DNA from 4 places in the Methylobacterium sp. EM32 genome. Region 1 is predicted to be linked to each of the others. Evidence: predicted binding sites of a transcription regulator. Region 1 holds the regulator's gene; each other region holds the start of a gene.
What was found. Region 1 encodes PhoB, which activates phosphate uptake and scavenging genes when phosphate is short. Its sites were predicted from a motif close to TGTCATNNANCTGTCAT; they were not measured.
Positions count from the first base shown of each region.

Region 1 (7,408 bases):
CGCCGCCGGCAGCGTGACCCTGAAGCTGAAGGACCGGGATTTCCGCCTGCGCACCCGCACCCGCTCGGGGCTGGCCCCGACGCAGGTCGCCGAGCGGCTGTTCCGCCCGGCCGAGGCGCTGCTGCGCGACTCCTGCGACGGCACCGCCTACCGGCTGATCGGAATCGGGGCCGGCGACCTGTGCGACGCGGCCCATGCCGACAGGGGCGACCTCGCCGACGTCTCGGCCGTGCGCGAGGCGAGCCGGGCGGCGGCGATCGACGCCCTGCGCGAGCGCTTCGGCGCGGCCGCCGTGCAGCGCGGGCTCGGCTTCGCGCCGCCCGCGGGCGATCCCCGCGGCAAGGAGCGTGGGGGCAAGGAGCCGCCGGAGCGGGAGCCGCGCTGACCGCACCCGATCGGACCGGCGTCCTACTTGCAGTCCTTGCTCTCCGGCATGAGGTCGACCCGCGACAGCTCGCCCTTGAGCGAGAACTCGCCGTAATCGAGGCGCAGCGCGCCGCTGACGCCGTTCTCGTAGAGGTCGAAGGCGAGGACGTAGACCGGGGTCCGCTCCCCCTCCCCCGGCGAGAAGTAGCTCAGCGTCACCGGCCAGTGCGGCATCGACGCCATCGCGCCGTCGCGCAACGGCGCCTCGACAGGTGCAGCGGCAGGCTTGGGCGCGGCAGGCTTGGGTGCATCGGGCGTGCCAGAATCGGGCTTCGCATCGGGCTTGGCCGCGACGCGTTGCGGGCCGATCACCGCTAGGGTGTCGTAGACCTTGCGGCCGTCATCCGACCCGTCGAACACCTTGACGGCGACGGTGGTTTGTCCGGCCCGGGCAGCCTCGATCAGCCGCTTCATGTGGGCTGCGGGAAACAGCACCTCGCCCGGCACCGCCATCTCGCCGCGCTTGGGCTGCTTGAGGGTGATGTCGAGGCCCTTGTCGCCGCGCTCGGCATTGCCGTCGACCGGGGCGGCCGCCTTGCCGTTGAGGTCGGATTGAGTGCGGAAGCGGAAGCTGCGCCCGTCGCCGGTCTCGAAGGTGGTGTTCCGCAGGTCGGAGGTGCGGGTGCCGCTCTCCGAACTCTCCAGCACCGTCACCTGCCGGTACTGCAACGCGAAGCCCTTGCAGGCATCGCCGGTGAAATCGAACACGATCCGGCCGCGGGCGCTCTCGACCGCGCGGGTGCCGGAACTGCCGGACAAGGACAGGTCGTAGACGGCGCGATGGGGCGCGAGGTGCACGGCCTCCGCCGCCACTACGGGCGACGAGAGCGCGAGCAGGACGCACGCGAGGAGTGATCGCATGAGGTCTCCCGGGGCGGCCGTCGGCGCTGGCGTCGGCCCTGTTGGTCCTCTCAAGATAGGCCCCACCCCGGCCCCCGGCAACGTTCCGGGCGCCGGCGATCGCCGGCCGGCCGGCCCGGTGCGTGGCAGTGCGGCCACGCTTGCCGAACAGGGGGCGTGGCGCTGCGGCCACGCTTGCCGAACAGGGGGGCGTGGCAGCGCGGCCACGCTTGCCGAAGACCGGCGGGACAACCCCCGGCTGTCGGGGACCGTTACGGCAGCGCAACCTGCGATCATGCGGCGACCCAGTATCACGGACCCTCCGGGGCGATCCGACAACCCTTTGACAAAAAACGATGATTTCCGGGCGCGATCCGGCACGGCCGCGCCGCGCGCGGCACCGGCAGCGCGACCCGGCCGGGTCCGGACCGCCGGCCGGCCGCGGGGAAAAACCGACTCGGCGGGGGGCGGACTCTTGCGCGGGTGTTAGCCCGTCCTGTAGGTTCACCCCCGTCGCCACCGCTCCAGGCGTGGCGGCGATCACCAGCAGGATCGGACGGAGTCACCGCGCGGCCGAACGGCGTGCCGCTCGCGGCTGCGTGCCGATTCCATGGGTGATGTCGGGGGATTGGAGGCGGCGATGATGGATGCGGGTCCGAGCTGGACGAAGGAACGCGTCGAGCTTCTCAAGCGGCTGTGGAGCGACGGCCGCAGCGCCAGCCAGATCGCCGCCGAGATCGGTGGCGTCTCCCGCAACGCCGTCATCGGCAAGGTCCACCGCCTCGGCTTGGCCGGGCGCATCCTGAAGGGCAACGGCACCGCGCCGACCGGTGGCCGCCGTCCGCGGGGCGAGGGCGAATCCGCGGCTGCGACCGGCGAGACCCCGTCGGTGCTGGCCCCTGCGCCGCCGGCGCTCGCGCTGTATCAGGCCGCATCCCCCACCGACACCACCGCGCTGCCGGAGAGCGTCCGCGTCACCATCATGGAGCTGCGGGAATTCATGTGCCGCTGGCCCATGGGCGACCCGTCGACGCCCGATTTCCGCTTCTGCGGCGACCGCGCCATCACCGGCCTGCCCTACTGCACCCATCACAGCCGCATCGCCTACCAGCCTGCCGCCGAGCGCAAGCGCGACCGCAAGGTCGTCGGGTTCCGCTAAAGGCCCGTATCCGGATGAACGATCCCGGAGGCGGCGTCGCGCCGCTTCCGCGCCGATCCCTTCCGACAGTTCGACGATATCGCTCGAATCCTAACGAATCCTGTCCGGCGGCAATCTGCGGGAAGTCGGGATTTGGCGGAAGCAGGCTTTTCTGGGTTTCTCGACGCCCTGACATCCACCGCGTCATTCCGGGCTCCGCTGCGCGGCCCCGGAATGACGCGGAGGGCGGAGTAACCGACAGCCGAACTCTTCTGCCCGCCGTGAGGACCCAGCCTCACGGCTCCGGCGCGAACATCTCGTCGAACGAGTAGCCGGAGCCGCGCACGGTGCGGATCGGATCAGCGTCGCGGGCGCGGTTGATCGCCTTGCGCAGGCGGCCGATATGCACGTCGACCGTGCGCTCGTCGATGTAGACGTCGTGGCCCCAGACGCCGTCGAGGAGTTGCTCGCGGGAGAAGACCCGGCCGGGGCTCTGCATCAGGAACTCGAGCAGCTTGAACTCGGTCGGGCCGAGATGCAGCTCGCGGCCGTCGCGGCGGACGCGGTGGCTGACCCGGTCGAGCTCGATGTCGCCGGCGACCAGCAGGTCGGCGACGTGGGCGGGCTTGGAGCGGCGCAGCAGCGCGCGGACCCGCGCCAGCAGCTCCGGCACCGAGAACGGCTTGACGATGTAATCGTCGGCGCCGGTGGCGAGCCCCCGCACCCGGTCGCCCTCCTCGCCCCGGGCGGTGAGCATGATCACCGGCAGCCGCTCGGTTTCGCGGCGGGCGCGGATGCGCCGGCAGAGCTCGATGCCGGAGAGGCCGGGCATCATCCAGTCGAGGAGGACGAGGTCGGGGACCTGCTCGCGCAGGCGGATATCCGCCTCGTCGCCCCGGGCGACGGCGTCGACCTCGAAGCCCTCGGCCTCGAGGTTGTAGCGCAGGAGGAGGGTCAGCGCCTCCTCGTCCTCGACGATCAGGATGCGGGTACTCATGCGGGGCACTTCGGGTGAGGTCCGGCGGCGGAGGCCCGCCGGGCGTCACGCCCGGCGAGCCTGCGAGCCATCAGGCCTCCGGCTGGGGATCGAGGGTGGCGAAGCTCGAACGGTCGTTCTTGGGACGATCGGTCGGCAGCGTCTCCCCGGTGGCGAGGTAGTGGATGGTCTCGGCGATGTTGGTGGTGTGGTCGCCGATGCGCTCGACGTTCTTGGCGCAGAACAGGAGGTGCGTGCAGAACGTGATGTTGCGCGGATCCTCCATCATGTAGGTCAGGAGCTCGCGGAACAGCGAGGTGTAGAGCGCGTCGATGCCGCCGTCCCGGGCCCAGACGTCGAGGGCGACGACGGTGTCCTGGGTGGCGTAGGCGTCGAGCACGTCCTTGAGCTGGCCCTGGACCAGCTCGTTCATGTGCTCAACGCCGACGACGATCTTCTGCAGCTGGACCTGGTCGGCGATGGCGACGACGCGCTTGGCGACGTTTTTGGCCAGGTCGCCGATGCGCTCGAGGTCGCCCGAGACGCGGATCGCCGAGATCGTCTCGCGCAGGTCGACCGCCATCGGCTGGCGCTTGGCGATGAGGAGGATGGCCTTCTCCTCGATCTCACGCTGCAGCCCGTCGAGGCGCTGGTCGACGGCGATGACGCTCTGGGCGAGGGCGGTGTCGCGGCGCAGGAGCGCCTGGCCGGAATCGGCGACCATCTTCTCGGCGATGCCGCCCATCTCGGCGATGCTGCGCCGCAGGTTCTGCAGCTCCTGGTCGTAGGAGGTGACGATGTGGTTCGACATGAGGGCTGACTCCCCGCGATGAGGTGGAGTGTGTGACGCGCCGGCCCGGCAGGTCCCGGGCCGGCGGGATGAGTCCGGGAGCCTCAGCCGAACCGGCCGGTGATGTAGTCCTGGGTCTGGCGCTTCGACGGGTTCATGAACAGCCGGTTGGTCGGCCCGAACTCGATCAGCTCGCCGAGATACATGAAGGCGGTGAACTGCGAGATGCGCGCCGCCTGCTGCATGTTGTGGGTGACGATGGCGATGGTGAATTCGCCGCGCAGCTGCTCGATCAGCTCCTCGATGCGGCCGGTCGAGATCGGATCGAGGGCCGAGGTCGGCTCGTCGAACAGGATCACCTCCGGGCGCTGCGCCACGGTGCGGGCGATGCACAGGCGCTGCTGCTGGCCGCCGGACAGGCCCATGCCGGACTGCTTGAGCTTGTCCTTCACCTCGTCCCACAGCGCGCCCTTGCGTAGGGCCTCCTCGACGCGGACGTCGAGGTCGGCCTTGCCGAGGCGCTCGTAGAGCCGGATGCCGAACGCGATGTTGTCGTAGATCGACATCGGGAACGGGGTCGGCTTCTGGAACACCATGCCGACCCGGGCGCGCAGCTCGTTGAGGTCGATCGACGGGTCCAGGATGTTGCGGCCGTCGAGCAGGATCTGCCCCTCGGCGCGCTGCTCGGGATAGAGGCTGTAGATCCGGTTGAAGGTGCGCAGCAGGGTGGACTTGCCGCAGCCCGACGGCCCGATCAGCGCCGTGACCTGGCGGTCGAGGAAGTTGAGGTTGATGTTCTTCAACCCCTTGAAGTCGCCGTAGTAGAAGTTGAGGTCCTTGACGGCGAGGCGGACCTGGGCGGACTCGTCGGCCGTGCTCTGGCCCACGACCGGCACGGCGGTGGCGGTGGCGCTCATCGGGTTGTCTCCAAGCAGGGTGTACGGTCAGCGCCCCTTCGGGCCGCTCAGGACGAGGCGGGCCACGATCGACAGGCCCAGGATGGTGACGGTGATGAGGAGCGCGCCGGCCCAGGCCATCTGGCGCCAGTTCTCGTAGGGCGAGAGGGCGAACTGGTAGATCATCACCGGCAGGTTCGCGACGCCGCCCATCAGGTTCGGGCTGAACCAGGAATTGTTGTTGAGCGCGGTGAAGAGCAGCGGCGCGGTCTCGCCGGCGATGCGGGCCAGCGCCAGCAGGACGCCGGTGACGATGCCCGACTGCGCCGCCCGCCAGGTGACGCTGCGAATGACGATCGAGGTCGGTGCGCCCAGGGCGACGCCGGCCTCGCGCAGGGTGCCGGGCACCAGGCGCAGCATGTCCTCGGTGGTGCGCACGATCACCGGCGTGGCGATGATGGCGAGCGCCACGCCGCCGGCCCAGCCCGAATAGCCGCCCATCGGCCGCACCATCAGGGTGTAGACGAACAGGCCGATCAGGATCGAGGGCGCCGAGAGCAGGATGTCGTTGAGGAAGCGGATCAGGTCGGCGAGCTTCGAGGTGCGGCCGTACTCGGCGAGGTAGGTGCCGGCGAGCACGCCGATCGGGGTGGCGACCACGATGCCGAGCGCCGTCATGACGAGGCTGCCGAGGATCGCGTTGGCGATGCCGCCGCCCTCGGAGCCGGGGCCCGGGGTCACTTGCGTGAGCAGGGTCGGCGTGAAGCCGCGCACGCCCTCGATGATGAGCATCAGCAGGATCGAGCCGAGCACCATCGCGCCGAGCGCCGTCGCGACGGTGCAGGACACGATCAGGAGCTTGTCGGCGGAGCGCCGGCTGGCGCGGACCCGGCCCCATTCCTGGGGAGCGGGCCGGGCGGGGGCGGAGCCCTGGACCGCGGCGGGGGAGGCGTTCATCGGAAGGAAGCGTCCTTGGGCAGGGGTCGGGGGATCAGGCCACCTTCGCGCGGCGCACCAGCAGCCGGGCGATGATGAGCACGATGAAGGTCACGACGAACAGGATGCAGCCGAGCGCCATCAGCGAGCTGAGCTGCAGGCCGTCGGCCTCGTTGAACTCGTTGGCGATGCGCGAGGCGATGGTCGAGCCCGGATCGAAGATCGAGGCCGAGAGGCGGTTGGCGTTGCCGATCACGAAGGTGACCGCCATCGTCTCGCCGAGCGCGCGGCCGAGGCCCAGCATGATCGCCCCGATGATCGAGACCGAGGCCTGCGGGATCAGCACGTGGCGCACGACCTCCCAGGTGGTGCAGCCGATGCCGTAGGCGCTCTCGCGCAGGACGGTCGGGATCTGGTCGAGCATGTCGCGGGTGATCGAGGCCACGAACGGCACGATCATGATCGCCAGGATGATGCCGGCGGTGAGCACGCCGACGCCGGACGGCACCTGGGCGTAGAACAGGGTGCCGACGATCGGCATCCCCTCGACTAGGTTCGAGACCGGGATCTGCACGAAGCGCGCGAAGAGCGGCGCGAAGACGAACAGGCCCCACATGCCGTAGATGATGCTCGGCACGGCGGCGAGCAGCTCGATCGTCATCGAGACCGGGCGGCGAGCCCAGCCGGGGCAGAGCTGGGTCAGGTAGATCGCTATGCCGAGCGAGATCGGCACGCCGATGACGAGGGCGAGCAGCGCCGACACGAGGGTGCCGATGATGGCGACGAGCGCGCCGTACTCCTCGCGCCCGACGTTCCAGGCGCTGGAGACGAGGAAGTTGGGGCCGAAGGCCTGGAAGGCGGGCCAGCCGCCATAGGCGATCGAGGCGAGGATGCCGGCAAGGACGAGCAGCACCAGCAGCGCCGACGCGAAGGCGGCGCCGCGGAAGATGCGGTCGCCCACGGGGCTTGGGGGGCGGCGGGCGACTTCACGCCTCGCCGCCACAGCAACGTTCTCAGACAACGCGACCATCCGGGTTTCCCTTGGAGTGAGCGGCCTCTAGCGCGCTCGGCGGATCGACGCGAGTCGGACGCGGCCCGGCGGCCGGCCAGCGGCGGGATCTCAGCATCGCTCAATCGCCGCGCGGGCCCGGGATCGGGCCGGCGGAGTGAAGAGGGCGGGTCAACCCGCCCTCCCGGGTGTCAGGCCTTGAGCCAGACACTTGGAGCACTTCACGATCGCGCTGCCATCGTGAAGCTCTCCAAGAGTTTGTTTTGCCGCATTTTCTTCGACGAACCGGTATCCACTTCGCCGGAAAATGCTCTTAGTTGCTGAGGACCGGCTTGCCGTCCTTGACGATCGTCTTCCACTCGTCCTCGACCTGGCCGACGACCTTGTCGGGCAGCGG
Region 1 covers NZ_JBEXZS010000005.1:21,851-29,258, forward strand. Annotated here, with positions in the region: gene ABZT49_RS01090 (DNA polymerase IV) at 1-385, shown strand, start outside; gene ABZT49_RS01095 (cell envelope integrity EipB family protein) at 409-1,287, opposite strand; gene ABZT49_RS01100 (GcrA family cell cycle regulator) at 1,907-2,425, shown strand; gene phoB (phosphate regulon transcriptional regulator PhoB) at 2,700-3,401, opposite strand; gene phoU (phosphate signaling complex protein PhoU) at 3,472-4,191, opposite strand; gene pstB (phosphate ABC transporter ATP-binding protein PstB) at 4,275-5,087, opposite strand; gene pstA (phosphate ABC transporter permease PstA) at 5,115-6,023, opposite strand; gene pstC (phosphate ABC transporter permease subunit PstC) at 6,058-7,032, opposite strand; gene pstS (phosphate ABC transporter substrate-binding protein PstS) at 7,325-7,408, opposite strand, start outside.

Region 2 (7,408 bases), on a different contig from region 1:
CGTGATGTAGAGGACGATGCCGAGGGTCGAGATCCAGAAGTGCCACTCGACGAGGCGTAGGGAATAGACCTCGCGGCGGTTCCACAGCCACGGCACCAGGCAGTACAGCGCGCCGAACGACACGTAGGCGACCCAGCCGAGCGCGCCGGAATGGACGTGGCCGATGGTCCAGTCGGTGTAGTGGCTGAGTGCGTTGACCGCCTTGATCGACATCATCGGCCCCTCGAAGGTCGCCATGCCGTAGAAGGCGAGCGAGACGACCATCAGGCGCAGGATCGGATCGGTGCGTAAGCGGTCCCAGGCGCCCGAGAGCGTCATCAGGCCGTTGATCATCCCGCCCCAGGACGGCATCCACAGCATGATCGAGAAGGTCATGCCGAGGGTCTGGGCCCAGTCCGGCAGTGCCGTGTAGTGCAGGTGATGCGGACCCGCCCAGATATACATGAAGATCAAAGCCCAGAAGTGGATGATCGACAGCCGATATGAGTAGATCGGCCGCTCGGCCCGCTTCGGGATGAAGTAGTACATGATGGCGAGGAAGCCGGCGGTGAGGAAGAAGCCGACGGCGTTGTGGCCGTACCACCACTGCACCAGCGCATCCTGCACGCCGGAGAAGACCGGGTAGGACTTCGAGCCGAATACCGTCACCGGGATGCTGAGGTTGTTCACGATGTGCAGCATCGCGATGGTGACGATGAAGGCGAGATAGAACCAGTTCGCCACGAAGATGTGCGGCTCGCGCCGCTTCGCGATCGTCGCCAGGAAGACGACGAGGTAGACGACCCAGACGAGCGTGAGCCAGAGGTCGGCGTACCATTCGGGCTCGGCGTATTCCTTCGACTGGGTGACGCCCATCAGGTAGCCGGTGCCGGCGATCACAATGAACAGGTTGTAGCCGAGCACCACGAACCACGGCGCCAGATCGCCGGCCAGCCGCGCCCGGCAGGTCCGCTGCACCACGTAGAGCGAGGTCGCGATCAGCACGTTGCCGCCGAAGGCGAAGATCACCGCCGAGGTGTGCAGCGGCCGCAGCCGCCCGAAGGTGGTGTATTCGAGCCCGAGATTGAGCGACGGCGCCCAGAGCTGGAAGGCGATGATGCAGCCGACCAGGAACCCGGCGATGCCCCAGCCCATCGCGGCAATCGCCGCGAACTTGACGGGGCCGAGATGGTAGTTCGGCTTGCCGCCGATCTCCTGCGGGACCGGCTCGGGGTCGCGGGCGGCGTAGCGGCGCAGGATCGCCACGATCCCGGCGAGTGCCGCGAGCGAGAAGAGGCCGGCATGCATCCCGAAGGCGGGATCGACCGCCTTGGCCGAGGCGATCAGGCACAGGAGGGCGCCGAGGCCGAAGGCGGCGCACAGGCCCGCCTCTCCCTCGGTCATGTATTTGGGTGCGGGTCTGGCGGGCATGGCTGGATCGGTTCGCTCCACGCGCTGATGCGGGACGCCTCCCTTTGCCCCTGCGCCGGGATGCGGGGCCTTGATCTGGCTCAATCGCCCCCGGGCGCGCGCCGGGATGACGGTGAGGCGGGGGGCGAATTGATCCACCGCAAGGCGGTGCCGGGTCGGGCCGGCGAGGCTCCCCGCCGAGAGCCTCGGACATTCCTCCTCGAGACACCCCTTCTCATGATCTCGCCCGACCTGATCGACCGCCTCGGCGGCGAGCGCGTGCCGCGCTACACCAGCTATCCCACCGCCCCGCACTTCACCGCGGCGGTCGGCCCGGGGGAGGTCGGCGGACCGGCCGCCATGCGCCGAGTCTCTGAGCGGTCGCTCCCGCGAGGAGCGGGACCGCAGGTCGCGGGATCGAAACGGCCCGAACGCCGTTCTCCCGCCACGCGCCGCACTCGTCCCGATCGTCCTTTGCGCGGCGTCGCGAGGTCGTCATGAATGCAAGCCCCGACGGGTCGGTCGTCCGGCGCGAATCCCCGCGGCCCGACCTCATCGCCTTCGAGGTCAAGGACCGGATCACCAAGCCGGACATCGAGTGGATGTCCGCGATCACCGACGCCGCCATGACGGCGCACGGCACAATCGACATGCTGCTCATCATGTCGAACTACGAGGGCTCGGATCTCGGCGCGCGGTTCGACGGCTACGCCACCTCGGTGATGGCCCGCTCGGTGGCGCATATCCGCAAATACGTCGTGGTCGGCGCGCCGGCCTTCGCTCGCGCGATGATCAACCTGTCCGGGACGGTGCTGCCGGTCGACACCAAGACCTTCGACCTCGAGGACGAGGCGGCGGCCTGGGCCACTCTCGCCGAGGCGGGGCCGGCCAAGGCCTGAAGAAGCCGGGGGCGTTCTCGCGGGGCTTGCGCGGCGCCGCCCAGCACCCTCTGATGGCCCCCGGGCGCCACGATCCGCTCGCCGAGAAGCGGCACGCGCGCCCGGGAGAACGCCTGCGATGCCCGTCACGCCCCTCCGCACCCTGCTCCTCGCCGCCGCGTCCCTGGCGGCGCTCGCCGGCCCCGCCCGCGCCGCCGAGCCCCGGCTCAGCGACGGCAAGGTCAAGCTCGCCGTGCTCAACGACATGTCGAGCGTCTACGCCGATTCCACCGGCCGCGGCTCGGTGATCGCCGCCGAGATGGCGGTGAAGGATTTCGGGGGCACCCTCGACGGCAAGCCGATCGAGGTCGTGTTCGCCGACCACCAGAACAAGCCCGATGTCGGCTCCAACATCGCCCGGCAATGGTACGACCGCGAGGGCGTCGACGTGATCCTCGACGTGCCGACCTCCTCGGTGGCGCTCGCGGTGCAGCAGGTCGCCAAGGAGAAGGGCCGGCTGCTGATCGTCTCGGGCGGCGGCACCTCGGACCTCACCGGGCCGCAATGCTCGCCCACCGGCATCCAGTGGACCTACGACACCTACGCGCTGTCGCACGTCTCCGGCAACGCCGCGGTGAAGAAGGGGCTCGACACCTGGGCCTTCGTCACCGCCGACTACGCCTTCGGCCACGCCCTCGAGCGCGACGCCATCGCGGAGGTGAAGCGCTCCGGCGGCAAGGTGGTCTCCACCGTCCGCGCGCCCTTCGCCACCGCCGACTTCTCGTCGTTCCTGCTCCAGGCGCAAGGATCGGGCGCCAAGCTCGTCGCCTTCGCCAATGCCGGTGGCGACACCGTCAACGCGATCAAGCAGGCGCACGAATTCGGCATCGTCCAGGGCGGCCAGACCCTGCTGGCGCTCCTCATCAACATCGACGACGTCCACAGCCTCGGCATCGAGGTGGCGCAGGGCCTGCTCCTGACCACCGCCTTCTATTGGGACCGCACGCCCGAGACCCGCGCCTTCGGCACCCGCTTCAAGGAGAAGGCCGGGCTGATGCCGACGATGCACCAGGCCGGCGTCTATTCCTCGGTGCTGCACTACCTCAAGGCCGTGCAGGCGGTCGGCACCGACGATGCCAAGACGGTCATCGCCAAGATGCGCGAGATGCCGGTCAACGACATGTTCGCGACGAACGGCCGGATCCGCGAGGACGGCCGCATGGTCCACGACATGTACTTGATGCAGGTGAAGACGCCGAAGGAATCGACCGGCGAGTGGGACCTCTACAAGCTCGTCGCCACCGTGCCGGGCGACGAGGCGTTCCGCCCGCTCACCGAGGGCGGCTGCCCGCTGGTGACGGCGGCGAAGTAGAGGCCGCGCCCGTCAGCGCACCATGTTGCGCAGGCGGCAGTACCCGCCGTTGTCCTGGTAGCCCGCCGGGCAGCGCCGCACGCAAGCGCCGGCCGCGAATTTCAGCGGCGGCCGGCAAACCTGGCCCCGGCCGAGCTGCCGGCGCTGGTACTGGTAATCCTGCGCCGGCCCGGCCTGCGCGGGCGCGGGCCAGCCGAGCGGCACCGCGGCGGCGAGGAGGAGCAGGGCAGCGAAGGTCGGACGGGTGGGCATCGGGGGCTCCGGCGAGAGGCGCGGAGGTAACTGCCTCAGGGGCAGGAAGTTCGAGGAAGTCTCTCTCTCTCTCTCTCTGAGCCTGTTCGATGGGTTCCCCCGGGTTTCACACCCTCCGTGTCATCCCGGGTTCTCGCCTTCGGCGAGCCCCGGGATGACACGGAGGGTGTCAGTATTGTCGAGCGAGGCGGTGGGGCTCTCTGTGACCAGGTGAGCTCCTACCCCTCCACCACCAGTTCCACCCGGTCCGCCGCGAACAGGCTCTGCGTCGCCTGGATCGGCATGCCCGCCGCATCGACATTGACGCTCGAGAGCACGATCAGGACCCGGCCGGGCGCGAGGTCGAGGCGGGCGGCCTCGTCGGCGGCGGCCGGGCGGGCGGTGATGCGGGTGGACAAGCGGGTGTAGTCGGCGATGCCGAATTCCGCGTAGGCGCGGGTGAGCGAGCCGAGCGCCGCATAGGCGGCCGCGAAGCCATCGAAGCGCGGCAAAGGCAGGCAGGTGCGGGCGGTCGAGAGCGGCGTGCCGTCGGCGCGGTGGATGGTCAGCAATGCGAGTATCGGCGCACCGGGGGCGATCCCCAAGGCCTCCGCGGTGCCGGGATCGGCCGGCACGCTCTCCGCCGTGATCAGGTCGCCCCAGGCCTCGCGGCCGGCCTTGCTGACGATCTCCGAGAAGCGGGTGCGCCGGCCAATCGGATAGGCGAGGCGGGGCGTCTCCACGAAGGTGCCGCGCCCCTGCGTCGCCCGCACCAGCCCGCGCTCGGCGAGCGCCGCCAGCGCCCGGCGCACGGTGTGGCGGTTGACGCCGAACCGCGCCGCCAGGGCCGCCTCCGTCGGCAACTGGCTGCCGGGGACGAGGCGACCGGCCTCGATGTCGGCGGTCAGCCCGTCCGCGATCTGGCGCCACGCCGCCAAGCCCTCGCCCCGCGCCAGGATCGTCACCGTCCCGTCCGTCACCGGACCGTCGCCGCCCGCGCTCATACCGTCATCCAAGTTTCATTTGCTCCGCCTTTGTCGGTTGTCTATACCATTAGACAACAGCGAGGCCGCACGACAGCACGGAAGCCAGCAGGCAGACCCGATGCCCGACCATACCCCATCCCCCGATGAAACGCCCGATCTCGCCGCCCGCCGCGCCGTCATGGCGCTTTGCGGCGAGGCCCGGACCGAGGAATTGCGCGACGCGCTCTTCGCACTTGGCGCCGTGGAGGCGCCCGAAGACCTGCGCCCGCCGGAGACCGGGCTGGTGATGACCCGCGGCCGCATCGGCGGCGACGGGCAGCCGTTCAACCTCGGCGAGGCGACGGTGACCCGGGCGGCGGTGCGCCTGGGGACCGGCGAGACCGGCTTCGCCTACCATCTCGGCCGCGACCGGACGAAGGCGCGGCTCGCCGCGACCCTCGACGCGCTGTGGCAGGTCCGGGAGCGGCGCGCGGCGGTCGAGGCGGCGCTCGGCCCCGTCGCGACCCGCCGGACCGAGGAGCGCTCGGCGGAAGCGCGCCGGAGCGCGGCGACGCGGGTGAACTTCTTCACCATGGCGAGAGGAGAGGATTGATGCTCGCCCGCGGCTTTGCCGATCCCGTCCACGATGCCCAGGGCATCTTCCGCGCCGTGATGGACGCGCTCGCGCGCCCTGGCACGATCCAGCCGCTCGCCACAGGCCTGGAGCCTCCAGCGCCGCTCACTCCCGAACTCGCCGCCATCGCCCTGGCGCTGGCCGATGCCGATGCGCCGCTCTGGCTCGACCCGGCGCTCGCGAAAAACCCGGCCGTGGCGGGTTTTCTTCGCTTCCACACCGGCGCGCGCATCACCGCGGATCCGCTCGACGCCGCCTTCGCGCTGGTCTCCGAGCCCGCCGCCTGCCCCGATTTCAACGCCTTCGCGCAAGGCACGCCGGCCTATCCGGACCGCTCCGCGACCCTGGTGCTGGCGGTCTCCGACCTCTCGGATCGCGCGGGCTGGCGCCTCGACGGGCCGGGCATCCGGGGGAGCGCACTCCTCTCCGCCGCGCCGCTGCCGGCGGACATGCACGACCGGCTCGCCCGCAACCACGCCGGCTTCCCGCAAGGGGTCGACCTGATCCTCGCCGCGCCCGGCCGCCTCGCGGCCCTGCCGCGCTCCACCCGCGTCACCGGAGGCTGATCGCCATGTACGTGGCCGTGAAGGGCGGCGAGGCCGCCATCGCCAACGCGCACCGGCTGCTGGCCGAGACCCGCCGGGGCGACACGCGCGTCCCCGAATTGTCGGTGGCGCAGATCCGCGAGCAGATGGCGCTCCTCGTCGACCGGGTGATGACCGAGGGCTCGCTGCACGATCCCGACCTCGCCGCGCTCGCCCTCAAGCAGGCGCGCGGCGACCTGATCGAGGCGGTGTTCCTGGTGCGGGCCTACCGCACCACCCTGCCCCGCTTCGGCGCCTCCGAGCCGGTCGAGACCGGCGCGATGGCTTTGCGCCGGCGCATCTCCGCCACCTACAAGGACCTGCCCGGTGGCCAGGTGCTCGGCCCGACCTTTGACTACACCCACCGGCTGATCGATTTTTCGCTCGCCGCCGAGGGCGAGGCGCCTTTGGCCGAGGAGGCCGAGCCGCTGGCGGATGCCGCCCACGCCCCGCGGGTCACCGACCTGCTGGGCCAGGACGGCCTGATCGAGCCCTCCACCCCCGACGACGGCACCCCGCCCGGCGACCTCACCCGCGAGCCGCTCGACTTCCCGGCCGACCGGGCGCTCCGCCTCCAGGCGCTGGCGCGGGGCGACGAGGGCTTCGTCCTGGCGCTCGGCTACTCGACGCAGCGAGGCTACGGCCGCACCCACCCCTTCGTCGGCGAGATCCGGGTCGGGACGGTGGCGGTCGAGTTCGTGCCGGAGGAGCTGGGCTTCGCCGTGCCCCTCGGCGAGATTGCCCTCACCGAGTGCCAGATGGTCAACCAGTTCCACGGCAGCGCCGAGGTGCCGCCCCAGTTCACCCGCGGCTACGGCCTCGCCTTCGGCCAGAGCGAGCGCAAGGCGATGGCGATGGCCCTCGTCGACCGGGCGCTCCGGGCGGAAGAACTCGGCGAGCCGGTCGGCGCCCCGGCCCAGGACCAGGAATTCGTGCTGGCGCATTGCGACGCGCTCCAGGCGACCGGCTTCGTCGAGCACCTGAAGCTGCCGCACTACGTCGACTTCCAGGCCGAGCTGGAACTGGTGCGGCGCCTGCGCGCCGAGCACGCCGCGAAACGCGCGGCGCCCGATTCCGAGACCGAGATGAAGGAGGCCGCGGAATGACGACCGCCAGCCCTGAGACCGGCTACAACTTCGCCTATCTCGACGAGGGCACCAAGCGGATGATCCGCCGGGCGATCCTCAAGGCGATCGCGATCCCCGGCTACCAGGTGCCCTTCGCCTCGCGCGAGATGCCGATGCCCTACGGCTGGGGCACCGGCGGCGTGCAGGTGACGGCCGCGATCCTGGGGCGCGCCGACGTGCTCAAGGTCATCGACCAGGGCTCGGACGACACCACCAACGCGGTCTCGA
Region 2 covers NZ_JBEXZS010000017.1:15,223-22,630, reverse strand. Annotated here, with positions in the region: gene ccoN (cytochrome-c oxidase, cbb3-type subunit I) at 1-1,410, opposite strand, end outside; gene ABZT49_RS03075 (STAS/SEC14 domain-containing protein) at 1,887-2,288, shown strand; gene ABZT49_RS03070 (ABC transporter substrate-binding protein) at 2,407-3,639, shown strand; gene ABZT49_RS03065 (hypothetical protein) at 3,652-3,891, opposite strand; gene phnF (phosphonate metabolism transcriptional regulator PhnF) at 4,110-4,874, opposite strand; gene phnG (phosphonate C-P lyase system protein PhnG) at 4,975-5,448, shown strand; gene phnH (phosphonate C-P lyase system protein PhnH) at 5,448-6,035, shown strand; gene ABZT49_RS03045 (carbon-phosphorus lyase complex subunit PhnI) at 6,041-7,159, shown strand; gene ABZT49_RS03040 (alpha-D-ribose 1-methylphosphonate 5-phosphate C-P-lyase PhnJ) at 7,156-7,408, shown strand, end outside.
Region 2: phnF (phosphonate metabolism transcriptional regulator PhnF) is a predicted target of PhoB. The motif match lies at 4,877-4,893, and genes of this name have one in related genera.

Region 3 (7,408 bases), on a different contig from region 1:
GATCGAGATGCCGCGGCCGCCGAGCGTGGTGAGCCGGTCGATGACCCCATCGCCGTCGGTGTCGCCGGTGCGCAGCAGGACGTTGAGCCGGGCATAGGCCGCGTTGGACTTCAGCGCCTGCAACTCGGGCGTGAGCCGGCTGTTCGGCACCGCGCTCAGGCGCGCGACGTCGCTGGTGTCGTCGGCGCCGCCGATGACCCGCTGGTCGCCCTCGTTCGCCGTGACGAAGTAGGTCGCCCCACCCGTCGTGAACGACGCGATGCTGTCGGGCTGCAGCAGGCCATAGATCGGGGTGTTGGCCGGGGTGCTGGCGATCCGGATCGAGGCGGTGCCGTTCGGCCCGTCGCGGTCGGAGGCGTCGAACTCGTTGCCGGGCAGCGCGTGGTCGACCGCGCCCAGCGGCTGGATCGCGATCGGCGCCGTGCCGGGGTTGGCGAGGTCGATCACCGCGACGCCGTTCACCTCCTGCAGCGTGACGTAGGCGAAGCGGTTGTCGGGCGAGATCGCGATGTATTCGGGCTCGATATCGGCCGCGGCCGTGGTGCCGGGCGTGATCGCGAGCCCGCGGGCGCGCAACGTCGCCTCGGCGCCGTTCAGGCCCTCGAACCCGACCGTGGTGAGGACCGAGGCGCCCGCCGCCCCGCCCGAGACGTCGATGATCGAGATGCCGCCGACCGGGTTGCTGGCGGCGCTCGCCTGCTCGCCCTCGTTCGCGACGAGGAGGCGGGTGCCGTCGCGGTTGAACACCAGCTGGTCGGGCCCGACCCCGACGGTGAGCGAGCGCAGCAGCGTCCCGTCGGCGTTGAACAGCGCGACGCGGCCCGCCGCGTCCCCGGTCGCGTTGGCGTAGGCCACCGCGACGAGGCCGTTATGGACCGCGACCGAGTTCACCGCGCCGTATTGCTCGAGCCCCGACAAAAGGATCTCGCCGGATTTGCGCAAGCTGCCCGCGGCGTCGAGTGCGACGATCTCGATCCGGTTCTCGTTGGTGTTCTGGACGTAGAGCCGGCTGGTCGAGGAATCGTAGGCCACGACCTCGGCGTTCGGCGCCACTTGCGTCGCCGCATCGTTGGTGGTCGCGTAGGCCCCGAGGCGTACGAGCTGGAGCGCGTTGGTGGCGGTCGGCGGAGTCGTGGCAGTCGCCCCCGACAGGCCTTGGAGCGAGGGCGCGGCGTCGAAGATCATGGTGCCGTTGACAAGCGTGGTGGCCATGGGGTCCAGTGTCTCCGGGCGCGCGGGAAGAGCGGCGGCGCACGGACGAGCGCCAGCCTTCAGCGCGAAGCTGTTAGGGCTTGAAGAGTCAGGGCGCGCGGCGGCACTGGGCTCGCCCGCGATCGTTCGACGTGTCGGACCGAGTCGGGCGAGTCTGCCTTGTTACAGCATGTGTCGGACTGTGTTCGCTCTGTATGGGCGTTCTGCGACAGTCCTGTGAAAGTTGCCGAAGTCACCGGCAGTCCTGCTTCCGGGACCGTGGCAGCCAGGAGCCTTTGGATCGTTCCCCGGCAAAATATCGCCCCGGATCCAGCCCGTCACGACGTCGCCGCCACGAAAGAAACCCCGCCGTCGAGGCTTCGACGGCGGGGTGCGATCGTCAGATCGGTTGGTCGGTGAGGCCGGGATTGCCGCCTACTGCGTCCCGCCCTTCGCCTCCTTCTGGAACTCCTCGATCACGTCCTTGCCGACGCGCTTGGCCATGTCGGCGGTGACCGGCTCGAGCGCCGCCTTCCAGGCCGCCTTCTCGTCGGCATTGAGCGTGATGAAGGTGGTCTTGCCGGACTTCTTCATCTCCTCCAGCGCGTCGGCATTGTCCTTGTCGGCGACCTCGTTGGCGTAGGACGTGGCTTCCTTCATCGCCTTGTCGAGCTCGGTGCGGATCTCCGCCGGCAGGCCGTCCCAGAACTTCTTGTTGGTGATCACCGCGTAGCCGATATAGCCGTGATCGGACAGCGTGATGAACTTCTGCACCTCGTGGTGCTTCTGGGTGAACATGTTCGAGGGCGTGTTCTCCGAGCCGTCGACCACGCCGGTCTGCATGCCCTGGTAGACCTCCGAGAAGGCCATCACCTGCGGGATCGCGCCCAACGCCCGGAACTGCGCCTCCAGCACCTTCGAGGACTGGATCCGCATCTTCAGGCCGCGGAAATCCGCCGGCATCTTCAGCGGCTTGTTGGCGCTCATCACCTTGAAGCCGTTGTCCCAGTAGGCGAGCCCGGTGATGCCCTTCGATTGCAGCTTGTCGAACAGCCGCTTGCCAAGCGCCCCGTCGGTGACCCGGCGCAGGGCCGCCTTGTCGGGCAGGATGTAGGGCAGGTCGAAGACCTCGAACTCCTTGGCGCCGAGCGGCCCGAACTTCGCCAGAGAGGGCGCCAGCATCTGCACCGCGCCGAGCTGCAGCGCCTCGACCTCCTCCTTGTCCTTGAACAGCTGCGAGTTCGGGTAGACCTCCACCTTCACTTTGCCGTTCGTGTACTTTTCCGCCAGCTCCTTGAACCGGTCGGCGCCGCGGCCCTTCGGCGTGTCGGGCGCGACGACGTGGCTGAACTTGATCACGATCGGCGCCTGTTGCGCGAGCGCGGCGCCCGACAGGAGGAGCAGGGCGGTGCCTGCCGCGACGGCGCGACGGGTGAGCGCCCGGACGGGACGGGACGAATGCGGCATGGCGTTTCCTCGTTGTCGTTGTTTGTTCGGCGGTGAACCTGACAGTTCGATCCCGGCCCCGCAATGCGCCGATCGCCTAACCCGCCCCGGTCTCCGAAATGGCCTCCGCCTCCATGTGAACCGCCCCGCCGATCGCCGTCCAGCCGCGGAACTCGCCGCCCTCCGGCCGGCCGGCCACCGCGAAGCGGGATCCCGCGATCATCGGCGCGACGCCGCGGTAGCGGAAGCGGGCCGGCACGCGGCCGAGGCGGCTGGCGGTGAGGTTGAGGAGCAGGCTCGCCTGCATCGGCCCGTGCACGACGAGGCCGGCATAGCCCTCGACCTGCGTGGCGTAGGGATGGTCGTAGTGGAAGCGGTGGCCGTTGAAGGTCATCGCCGAGTAGCGGAACAGCAGCACGGAATTCGCCTCGACCGACCATGCCTGCGCGTCGTCGGTCGGCACCGGCTTCGGCGCCGGCGCGGCGTCGCCCGGCCGGCTGGCCTCGCGGTAGACGATGTCCTGCCGGTCGCGGATCGCCGGGCCCCGCTCGGTCAGGTACTCGTGCCGCACGGTGACGAAGCAGAGCGTGCCGGTGCGCCCGGTCTTGACTGCCACGTCCGAGACGGTCTCGCGCCGCACCACCCGGTCGCCGACGCGCAAGGGGGCCAGCGTCTCGACCTCGCCGCCCGCCCACATCCGCCGCGGCAGCGGCACCGGAGGCAGGAACCCGCCCTTCGCCGCGTGGCCGTCCGGCCCGAGCGCGTCGGCCGCCGGCGTCTCGGGGGCGAGGCACCAGTGAATGGCGAGCGGCGCCTCGCCCTCCGCCACCGGGGCGAGGTGGGGACCGAGCGTCGCCCGGTACTCGGCGACGAGGCGCGGCGTCACGTAATCCTCGACCTCCCGGGTGCGGCCGATCCAGCCGCGCAGGTGGTCGATGTCGATCTCGGGCATCGGGCGCTTCCCCTGTCCTGGCCCGCGCGGGAGCGGGCTTTGCGGTGATCCTATATCGGCCCGTCTTCGCGCCTGCACACCTGCCAGCTGGACCCGGCTTCGTCCCGGTGCTTAACTCACTGTCAACTAAAGACGAAGGTGGGAGACGTCACGTGGCTGCGCAGCACAGGTGCATCGCGATCGTCGGTCCGTTCCAGAGCGGCAAGACCGCCCTGCTCGAGGCCATCCTCCATCGCACCGGCGCGATCGATCGGCCCGGGCGCGCCGGCTCCCGGACGGGCGACACCTCGCCCGAGGCGCGGGCCCACGGCATGAGCGTGGAGCCGGCCTTCGCCACGACGCGCTTCCTCGGCGAGTCCTTCACCTTCGTCGATTGTCCCGGCTCAATCGAGTTCGCGCACGACCTGCGGGCGGTGCTGCCGGCATGCGACGCCGCGGTCGTGGTCTGCGAGGCCGACGAGCGCAAGCTGCCGGCTCTGGAGCTGACCCTGCGCGAGCTCGAGGCCGCCGGCATCCCGCGCCTCCTCTTCATCAACAAGGCCGAGACCGCGCCGGGCTCGCTGCGCGACGCGCTCGCCCTGCTGCAACCCACCTCGCGGGTGCCGCTGCTGATGCGCCAGATCCCTCTGATGGAGGGCGAGGCGGCGGTCGGCTTCATCGATCTCGCGCTGGAGCGCGCCTTCATCTGGCGCGAGCAGGCGCCGAGCGAGGTGGTGGCCCTGCCCGACGGCGAGCTGCCGCGGGAGAAGGCCGAGCGCTACACGATGCTGGAGCGGCTCGCCGACCACGACGACGCCCTGATGGAGGACCTGATCTCGGAGGTCGAGCCGCAGGCCGACCGGGTTTTCGCCGACCTCGCCCGCGAGCTGCGCGGAGGGCAAGCGGTGTCGGTGCTGTTCGGCTCGGCCGAGCACGGCCACGGCGTCACCCGCCTGCTCAAGGCGCTCCGGCACGAGGCTCCGGGGCTGCCCGAGACCCGCGCGCGCCTCGGGATCGACGGGGAGGGGGCGCCCCTCGTCCAGGTGATGAAGACGCTCCATACCGGCTTCGGCGGCAAGCTCTCGGTCGGCCGCGTGCTGCGCGGCGCGCTTCGTGAGGGCGACGCGGTGACGGGCTCCGTCGGCGGCTCCGCCCGGGTGGCGGGGCTGAGCCAGCTCGCGGGCGCCGCCGGCCACCGCGTGCCGGAGGCGCAGGCGGGGGAGGTCGTGGGTCTCGCCAAGCTCGAATCCATTGCCACCGTCGAGACCCTGGCGTCCGGCTCCGAGGCGCCGGACGCCCTGGTGAACCTGCCGGCGCCCGAGCCGGTCCACGCCGTGGCGCTCCGGGTGCGCGACCGCAAGGACGACGTGCGCCTCTCGGCGGCTTTGGCGAAGCTCGCCGACGAGGATCCGGCGCTGATCGTCGAGCACCGCGCCGAGCTCGGCGATCTGCGCCTGTCCGGCCAGGGCGAGATGCACCTGCGGGTCGCGGTGGAGCGGCTGGCCTCGCGCTTCGGCATCGGGGTCGAGACCGAGCGCGCCCAGATCGCCTATCGCGAGACGATCCGCGGCCCGGCCGAGGCGCGGGCGCGGCACAAGAAGCAGACCGGAGGCCACGGCCAGTTCGCCGATGTGGCTCTGGCGGTGCGGCCGCTGCCGCGAGGCGAGGGGTTCTCGTTCGAGGACGAGGTGGTGGGCGGCGCGGTGCCGCGCCAGTACATCGCCTCCGTCGAGGCCGGCGCCCGGGCCTTCACCACCAAGGGGCCGCTCGGCTTCCCCGTCGTCGACATCGCGGTGACGCTCAAGGACGGGGCGGCGCACGCGGTCGATTCCTCGGACGCGGCCTTCCAGGCGGCGACGCGGCTGGCGCTGGAGGACGCGCTCGCCAAGGCCGGCCCGGTGCTGCTCGAACCGATTCTCGCGGTGTCGATGGCGGTGCCGAGCGGCGCCACCGCGAAGGCGACCGGCCTCGTCACCGCCCGCCGCGGCCAGATCCTCGGCTTCGACGCGCGGCCCGGCTGGTCCGGCTGGGACGTGGTCGAGGCGTTGATCCCCGAATCCGAGATGACCGACCTCATCGTCGAGCTGCGCTCGGCCACGGCCGGTGTCGGCACCTTCACCACCCGCTTCGACCACCGGGCCGAGCTGACGGGGCGTGCGGCGGAGGCGGTGCTGGCGCGCCAGCCGGTGCGCAAGGCGGGGTAGACGGCAGGCCGCGTCGAATCTATTCGCCGCAGTAAAGCGAAAGCGCGGGATCCCCTCTCCCGTGTGGGAGAGGGGTGGGGGTGAGGGTGCTACGGTTCCGCAATGACCCTGAACCGTTGAGCAGCCAGCACCACGTTTTGAGCTCTACACTGAAGCGCGCCACCCTCACCCCTAACCCCTCTCCCACACGGGAGAGGGGAATCGCGCTCTTCTGGTTCAGGTCGTGAATTCAGGTCGCGAAAATCGAATCGTAGTCTTTCTCAGACCACGGTCTCCGGCGCGAGCGCACAGGCCGGTCCCCCCGCCAGCTCGACCTGCAGCGTCACGTGGGCGATGCCGAAGCGGCTCTTCAGGGCCGCGGCGCAGTCGTGCAGGAAGGCGTTGCCGGGATGGCCCTCCGGCATCACCAGGTGGGCGGTGAGCGCCGTCTCGGTGGTGCTCATCGGCCAGACGTGGAGATCGTGGACCTCCGCCACGCCCGGCCGCTCGGCGAGGCAGCGGCGCACCGCCGCCGGGTCGATGCCGGGCGGCACGGCGTTCAGCGACAGCACGACGCTGTCGCGCAGGAGCCCCCAGGTGCCGGCGACGATCACCGCCACGATGACGAGGCTGGTCAGCGGGTCGATCCAGGTCCAGCCGGTTCCCATGATGACGAGGCCCGCCACCACGACGCCGGCCGAGACCGCGGCGTCGGCCAGCATGTGCAGGTAGGCGCCGCGCACGTTGAGGTCGCCCTTGGCTCCCGAGGCGAACAGCCAGGCGGTGACGCCGTTCACCGCGATGCCGATCAGCGCCACGATCGTCACGGTGAGGCCCGGGACGGGCGCCGGCTCGCTGAACCGCTGCACCGCCTCCCAGGCGATGGCCCCGACCGCGACCAGCAGGAACACCGCGTTGAACAGGGCCGCCAGGATCGAGGACGAGCGCAGGCCGTAGGTGAACCGCGCCGTCGGCCGGCGCTGCCCGAGCGTCGCCGCCGCCCAGGCGACGACGAGGCCGAGCACGTCCGAGAGGTTGTGGCCGGCATCGGCCAGCAGCGCCACCGAATCGGTCAGGAACCCGTAGGCGCCCTCGATCAGCACGAAGCCGGTATTGAGCGCGATCCCGATCGCGAAGGCGCGGCCGAAATTCGCCGGGGCGTGGACGTGGCCCGGGCCATGATGATGGCCCGCGCTGTGACCGTGCCCGTGGTCATGGCCGTGATGGTCGTGACCGCCATGGTCGTGCGCGTGGTCGTGATGCTGGCCCATGCCCGCTCTCTGTCGCTCGCGCGGGCCCGTCTCCGGGCCCGCAACCTCACTCCGGCGCGGTAGCTTTAGGGCGGGGCCCACGCCAGGGCGAGCCCCGCTTGGACGCGGCGTCACCCGGCGGCGAGCCGCAACGCCGCCTCGGTCAGCGCTCCGTCCGGCCGGATCATCTGGTCGAGCACGGTGAAGTGGTCGTCGCCGGGGAGCGGCAGCAGGTCGCCGGGGAGCCCGGTCCCGGCCCAGGCGGCCTGGTAGACCTGCGATTGCCGGCACAGCTCCGGCAGCTCCCCCGCCCCGTAGGCCACGGTGAGGGGACCGGCCTTCACCGGCAGGTGGCGGATCGGCGAGAGGCCTGCGACCTCGCCCTCGGTGAGGTGGAGCGCGTCGTC
Region 3 covers NZ_JBEXZS010000268.1:12,851-20,258, forward strand. Annotated here, with positions in the region: gene ABZT49_RS33515 (ExeM/NucH family extracellular endonuclease) at 1-1,182, opposite strand, end outside; gene ABZT49_RS33520 (TRAP transporter substrate-binding protein) at 1,627-2,658, opposite strand; gene ABZT49_RS33525 (MaoC family dehydratase N-terminal domain-containing protein) at 2,735-3,589, opposite strand; gene ABZT49_RS33530 (elongation factor G) at 3,742-5,772, shown strand; gene ABZT49_RS33535 (cation diffusion facilitator family transporter) at 6,033-7,022, opposite strand; gene ABZT49_RS33540 (alpha/beta hydrolase fold domain-containing protein) at 7,133-7,408, opposite strand, start outside.
Region 3: ABZT49_RS33515 (ExeM/NucH family extracellular endonuclease) is a predicted target of PhoB. The motif match lies at 1,418-1,434, and genes of this name have one in related genera.

Region 4 (7,408 bases), on a different contig from region 1:
GGCGGCCCGACCGTAGATCGGGAAGGCCTCCTGCCGGCCGCGCAGGGGCTGGCGGCTGACCTCGTGCCACTCCGTCCCGGAGACCCGGCCCGCATCGAGCGCGGCCTGCGACACGAGCGTGGTGGTCCCGAAGGTCTTGGTCGCCTGTTCGAGCCGGGCCGCGACGTTGACTGCGTCGCCGAGCACGGTGAATTCGAGCCGGTCGTCGTCGCCGACCACGCCGACGAACACCTCGCCGCAATGCACCCCGATGCCGATCCGCACCGGGGGCTCGCCCGATCCCGCGTTCCACTCGGCCACCAGGGCCTCCAGCCGGCTCGCGAAGGCGAGGGCCTGGGCGGCCGCGTCGTCCCGCGCCTCCGGCACGCCGAACACCACGAGCGCGCCGTCGCCCATGAACTTGTCGATCACGCCGCCGGTCTCGCGGGCGGCCTGAGCGACGCAGCGGCGGAAGCCCGTGACCAGGATCGCCACCGTCTCGGGATCGGCCCGCTCGGCGATGGCGGTGGAGCCGCGCATGTCGACGAAGGCGATGGCCGCGTGCCGCCGCTCGCCGAGCCGCAGTCCGCCGCCCCGCTCCATGCCGCCGCCGCGCTCCAGGAGCGGCGCCAGCTCGGCGGGCAGGAAGCGCGACAGGGCGGCCCGCCGAGCCGCCTCGCGCAGGGCCATGACCGCGAGCAGCGCCATGATGCCGACCGACACGACGCTGCCGATCCCGACCATCGTCTCGATCCGGTGGGCGTGCTTCTGGTAGCCGACCAGCAGGTCGTCTTCCTGGGCGCGCATCGTCTCGATGATCCGGCGGATCTCGTCCATCTCCGCCTTGCCCTCGCCGGCCCGCACCAGGGCCAGCGCCCCGTCGCGGTCGCCGGCGCGGTCGAGGGCGAGCGTGCGGTCGAGCTCGATGAACTTGCGGGCAATGGCGGGGCGCAAGGCGCGCAGTCGCTCTTCTTGAGTCTCGACGCTGCGCAGCTCCGCTTCCAGCACCGGCAGCTCCGCGGCGATCCGGGCCTGCCCAGCGGTGTAGGGCACCAGGAAGGCCGGATCGCCGGTGAGGAGGTAGCCGCGCTGCCCGGTCTCGCTGTCGAGGAGGTCGGCCAGTACCTGCATCAGGGTCCGGTCGACCGACAGGGTGTGGGTGATGCGGTGCTGAACGCTGCTCTGCCAGGCCAGCAGCAGCCCGTTGGCGGAGCCGACGAGCAGCAGCAGGGCCGCCCCCGCGACGGTGAGCCCAGCCCGGCCGCGCAAGGGGCCGAGCCGGACGGGGCCGAGCCGCGACGAACCGAGCCGCGCGAGGAGCGGCCGACGGGCCGGGAGGCTTGGCGTCGGGTCTGCGGTCATGTCGGTCTGTCCGGCGCCGGGCGCGGACGGGCCCTCGGCTCCGGGCGATATGGGACGATTCCCGCCGGCGGCCATCGACCGGCCGGCCTACTTCGGACTGACGTGGGGTTGCTGGGGGATTGTCCGGGGAAAGAGGTGGCGTGCATTCTCTCTTCCCCCCCTCTCGTCCCGTGCGAACTGGTTCGAGAAGAAAGGCGCGATCCCTCCTCTCCCCGACAGATCCCGGGCTTGCCCGGGATCTGCAAGCGACAGACGAAGTCGGGTAAGCCCGACTTCTCGCGGGGAGAGGGCCGTGCTCCCGTTCAGGGGGCGCGGCAAGCCCGAAGGGCGAGGGTGAGGGGGTGTCTCCGGATGAGGCTCCTCCGGAGACACCCCCTCACCCTCGCTCCGGCTGCGCCTCCGCTCGCCGCGTCACCTGAACGGTGACACGGCCCTCTCCCCGCCCGCGGGGAGAGGAAAAGCCCGCGCCTTTCTTCGCCCCAGGCAGCCCCAGACCTCACGCCTGTCCCGCCGCCCGGCGCCGGGCCGGCATGCCGCCCTCCGCCCGCGGCTCCTCCCGGAGCCCGCCCGGCTCGGCGAGCGGCGCCACGATGGTGCAGACCACGCCCTCGCGCGGAAAGCTCAGGCTCACCGTGCCGTCGAGCTCGCGGGCGAGGCTGCGCTCGATTAGGCGTGAGCCGAAGCCGGTGCGGGTCGGGGGGACGACCGGCGGCCCGCCGCGCTCCTGCCAGCGCAGAGAGAGGCATCCGTCAGCGACTGTCCACGACAACGCGACTTGGCCCGCCGATACCGAGAGGGCGCCGTACTTGACCGCGTTGGTGGCGAGCTCGTGCAGCGCCATGGCGATCGAGAGGGCGATGCGGGGCGGTAGGCGCAAGGACGGCCCGTCGACCGCGAAGCGCGAGGGCGCGCCCGGCCCGTCGAGGGGGGCGAGCGCGTCCTTGACCACCTCGGCCAGCTCCGCCCCTTCCCAGCTCTCGCGGGTGAGCACGTCGTGGACGCGCGCGAGCGCGATCAGCCGCGCCTCGAAGGCGGTCTTGGCGCGCGCCGCCTGCGGCCCGTCGAGGCCGCGCAGGCTCTGCATCGCGATCGACTGCACAGTGGCCAGCGTGTTCTTCACCCGGTGGTTCAGCTCGTGCACCAAGAGGCGCAGGTGCTCCTCGGCCCGCTTGCGCTCGGTCACCTCCTGGTGGATGCCGATCACCCGCCGCGCCCGGCCTCCCGCATCGCGCTGCACGATCGCCTGGGCGCTGACCCAGCGCAGCGAGGACCCGTCCGGCCGGATCCGGAACTCGGTGCGGTACTCGGCCTCGCCCGCGAGGAGGTCGGCGAGCGCCGCCTCGATCCGGGTGCGGTCCTCAGGGTGTACCGTGCGGGTCCAGGCCTCGTGCGAGAGGGGGGCGGCTCCGAAAATCTCGGCCGAGCGGGCCGAGAGGCGGTGCTGACCCGAAGCGAGGTCGATCTCCCAGGTGCCGAGGCGCCCGGCGGCCAGGGCCAGCCGCAGGCGCTCCTCGCCCTCGCGCAAAGCCGTCTCGGCGTCCTTGGCCTCGGTGATGTCGACGTTGCAGCCGGTATAGCCGAGGAAGCGGCCGTGGTCGTCGAGGCGGGCGACGCCCTCGCACAGGATCCAGCGCGTCGCCCCGTGCCGGTCGATCACCCGGGTCGCGTGCCGGAATGGCATGCGTTTCGCGAAGGCGCCCTCGAATGCCGCCTCGAAGCCGGGCAGGTCGTCCGGGTGGATGATCTCGCGCCAGCGGCCCCCGGTCAGCGTCTCGGTCGAGCGGCCGAACAGGTAGTCGTAGTGGAGGTTGACGAAGACGACCTCGCCGACGTCGTCGGTCATCCAGATCAGGGCCGGGGCGGAATCGGCCATGTGGCGGAAGCGCGCCTCGCTCTCGCGGAGCGCGGCGAGGCTGCGGTTCTGCTGCTCGAGCGCCTGGTCGCGTTCGGCGATGCGCCGGCGCAAGCTCTGCGAGGCGTCGGCCAGGGTGTCGGCGAGCTGGCGGATCTCGCGGATCGGCGTCGAGACCCGCGGCACCGGCTGGCCGGCGGCGAGCGCCCCGCCGGCCGCCGCGAGCTGGCGCAGGGGCTCGGCGACCCGCGCCCACAGCTTCACCGCGAGCACCGACGACACGGCGAGCGCCAGGAGCCCGAACCCCCCGAAGGCCACGATCCAGTGGCGCAACGGCGCCTCGACCTGCTGCCGGGAGATGCTGGCGCCGACGGTCCAGCCCGCCGCCTTGGCGGCGGTCTCGACGTAGAGCACCGGCTGCCGGCGCCGGTCGACGCCCTCCCAGATGTCGGCGGCGCCGGTCGGGTGGCCGCGCAAGGAGGCCTGCATCGGCTGGCCGGCGAGGCCGGCATGGTCCTCCGAGCGGGCGAGCAGGAGGCCTTTGCGGTCGATTATCCCGGTGGTCCAGCCCGGCGCGAGGTCCTGGACCAGGATCTGGCGCAGCCGCTCCACCGGCACCGTGACGCTGAGCACGTAGGTCGGCACCCCTTCGATCGTCACCGGCACCGCGACGTCGTAGGTCGGCGGCCGCCCGGGCGCGCCGGCGCGGACGCCGCCGATCACCGGGCGCTTCGTCGCCAGCACCGCGGCATCCTCCGGATGCGGGTCCTGCGGCAGCGGCGCGCCGGGGGGCAGGGCGGTGTTGACGAGCTGGGTCCCGTCCCGCCGGCGCAGGGAGAGGTGCAGGCCCGTCGTCTCGGTCACCGCCCGGGCCTGGGTCTCGAAGCCACCGAGGCCCTCTTGCTTCAGCCGCGGCGAGGCCGCGAGGGTCTGCAGCACCGAGACCAGCCCGGCGATGTCGCGGTCGATGCTGAGCGCGATGCCGCGCACGCTCTCGCGGGCATCCTGCTGGAAGCGGACCCGCTCCAGGGAGGCGTAGCGGCCGAGCAGCACGGCGGTGAACAGGAGGCCCGGCCCGATCAGCGCGATCGCCAGGGCGACGAGGTAGACCTGCGTCGACAGCCCGTCCCGCCGCAGGGCGTGGAGCCGGCGGCGGATCATGCCGTGGTCCTCATGACGGTCCTGGTAGCGCGCGGGCGGCGCGGTAGGGTCAAGGCGTCAGGCCCTGTCGATGTGGCCGAGGTCGCGGCCGGGCTCGATCCGGTCGCGCACCCGCTGCTTGAGGGTCTTGATGTCGGGAAATCCCCCGTCGCGCTTGCGCTCCCAGATCAGGGCGTCGCCGCAGGAGATCGCGAAGGCGCCGCCGGTTCCGGGGATCAGCGCGACTTCGCCGAGATCGTCGCGGAACGTGGAGAGCAGCTCCTGCGCCATCCAGCCGGCCCGCAGCAGCCAGTTGCACTGGGTGCAGTAGGTGATGGCGATGCGGGGCTTCTCGGCCTCTGGACGGGGGGCTGTGTCGCTCATCTTGGAGAAGACTCCGCCTCCGATCCCCCCGCTTGTCAACCCGCGCGACGTCCGCTCACGCGAGCTGGCGCAGCACCAGGAGGCTCACGGCGACGCCCGCGATGCCGGCCGCCACCGAGACGCCGACATAGGTGAGCGCCGCCGCATGCGCGCCGCGCTCCCAGAGCAGGAACGCCTCAAGCGAGAAGGTCGAGAAGGTGGTGAAGCCGCCGAGGACCCCGGTGGTGAGGAACAGCCGCAGGGCCTGCGGTCCGCCGCCCCTCGCGGCGAACCAGCCGGTGAGGGCTCCCATCAGGATCGAGCCAGCGATGTTGATCAACATCGTGCCGAACGGGAAGCCGCTGCCCGCCCGTGCCGCCCAGAGGTTGACGCCGTGGCGCAACGCCCCGCCGAGGCCGGCGCCGAGAAAGACCACCAGGTAGCTCACGGGTCGGCCGCCTCCGTTGGGTTGCGCGCGGCTTCTGCCACGGCTTCGTCCGCAGGGCGAGGCCGCCGGCGGCGGAAGCCGCGCGCAACCGTGGCCCGCGCACCGCACCGGGTTCCATTCGGTGCCGATCGGCCACACCCTGTCACGTGACTGTCACCGACTCGCCCCATCGCTGCCGCAAAGTCAGCTTGGGGGCGAATCGTGACCACCTTCTCCATCCGCGCCGCGCTCGCGGCGGGCGGCCTGATCGCGGGCGCAGGCCTCGCGCAAGGACAGTCGGTCCAGGTGCGGGTGCCGAACCTGCAGCCCGTCGACGGGCCGGTTTCGGTGAATGCCGGCGGCACCACCCTCGTCAATCAGGGCCTCCAGGGCGTGGGCCGGCTGCCCGCTACCACCCGGGATTTCCTCGGCGATTCCCTCGGCTCGTTCTCCTCGCTCGCCGTCGACCTCGCGACTTGGCGGCACAGCGGCGAAACCTATACGGGCACGCTCTACACGCTGCCCGACCGCGGCTACAACAACCCCGACGGCGGGCTGTTCAGCGACTATGCCGGCCGGCTCAACCGCTTCTCCTTGAGCTTCACGCCTTATACCGGTTCCGCCGCCCTGCCGCAGGCGACGAGCTCGCAAGCCCAGATCACCCTGACGCCGGATGGCGGCATCGTGCTCACCGACGCCAAGGGCCAGCGTTTCAGCGGCCTCGATCCGGCGGCCGGCACCACGACCCAACTCGGCGCCGTGCTGCCCTCGGCCGCCACCGGCCCGAGCGCCGGGCGGATCAGCCTCGACGCCGAGGGCTTGGCCCGGCGCCTCGACGGTTCGTTCTACGTCAGCGACGAGTACGGCCCGAACATCTACTACTTCAACCGCAGCGGCCAGTTGCAGGGCCTGATCGGCATCCCGGCGGCGCTCCAGCCGGTGACGAACGGCCAGCTCAACTTCAACTCGATCACCCCGCCCGATACGGGCCGGCGCAACAACCAGGGCCTCGAGGCGCTGGCGCTGACGCCGGACGGGCGCGGCCTCGTCGCCATCCTGCAGAGCGCGACGCTCCAGGATTCGGGAACGAACCAGCAGCAGCGGTCGAACACCCGCATCCTCTACTACGACGTCTCCGGCACCCCGACCCCCTCGGCCCCGAGCCGCGAATACGTGCTCCCGCTGCCGGTCTACCAGCAGAACGGCAATGGCGGGGCGCCGAACCGCACCGCCGCGCAGAGCGAGATGCTGGCGCTCAACGACACCCAGTTCCTGGTCCTGTCGCGTGATTCGAACGGGCTCGGCACCGGCAATACCACGCCGATCGTCTACAAGAGCGTGCTCCTCGTCGACACGGCCGGCGCCACCAACATCGCCGGCACCGCCTATGACGGCACGACACCGATCGCCCCGAACGGCAGCTTGCGGGCCGGCCTCACCCCGGTGAAGACCACGGAGGTCGTCGACATCCTCAACCCGGTGCAGCTCAACCGCTTCGGGATGAATCTCTCCACCAACCCGGCGAGCCAGACCACGCTGCCGGAGAAGATCGAGGCGATGGGCCTCGTGCCGGTCTTGAGCGAGCGGGCGCCCAACGACTACTTCCTGCTCGTTGGCAACGACAACGACTTCCTGACCCGCCAGGGCGTCATCAACGGCCAGCCCTACGATGCCGGGATCAACAACGACAACATCCTGCTCGCCTACCGGCTGACCCTGCCGACCTATGTCGACCCGCTCTCGCTCGCGGTGATGAAGGCGACGGCGCCGACGGTGCTGCAAGGCCTCGGGGCCGGCGCGATCGGTGTCGCGACCTCGGCGACCCGCAGCGTGCAGGACCACCTCTCGGCGCTGCGCCGCAGCACGGGTCTCGCCAGCCGGGGCGCCTGGGGCACGTCGGGCCCGGCACTCTGGGTCGGGGGCGACTTCGTGTTCGCCGACCAGCCGCGCAACGGCGGCCTCAGCCTCGACCGCACCATCGCGCAGGGCTCGGCCGGCATCGACCTGCCGCTCGCCGGCCCGTGGCGGGCCGGCCTCGCGGTCGGCGGGGGCGGCTCGCTGTCGCGGCCGCAGGGCTTTCGCCAGGACCAGAGCGCCTTCACCGTCGCGGCCTATGGCGGCTATTACGGCTCGAGCTTCTACGCGCAGGGCATCGTCGGCGGCGCGCCGATCGTCGATTTCTCCGGCATCCGCCGTCCGGCCGCCTACGGGCTGACCGCGGAGGCGAAGACCTCCGGCTCGGCGCTGGCGCTCGACGGCGAGGCCGGCCTGATCCTCGACCGCGA
Region 4 covers NZ_JBEXZS010000024.1:2,569-9,976, reverse strand. Annotated here, with positions in the region: gene ABZT49_RS04045 (CHASE3 domain-containing protein) at 1-1,341, opposite strand, end outside; gene ABZT49_RS04040 (PAS domain S-box protein) at 1,838-4,354, opposite strand; gene ABZT49_RS04035 (SelT/SelW/SelH family protein) at 4,412-4,717, opposite strand; gene crcB (fluoride efflux transporter CrcB) at 4,773-5,144, opposite strand; gene ABZT49_RS04025 (esterase-like activity of phytase family protein) at 5,346-7,408, shown strand, end outside.
Region 4: ABZT49_RS04025 (esterase-like activity of phytase family protein) is a predicted target of PhoB. The motif match lies at 5,285-5,301, and genes of this name have one in related genera.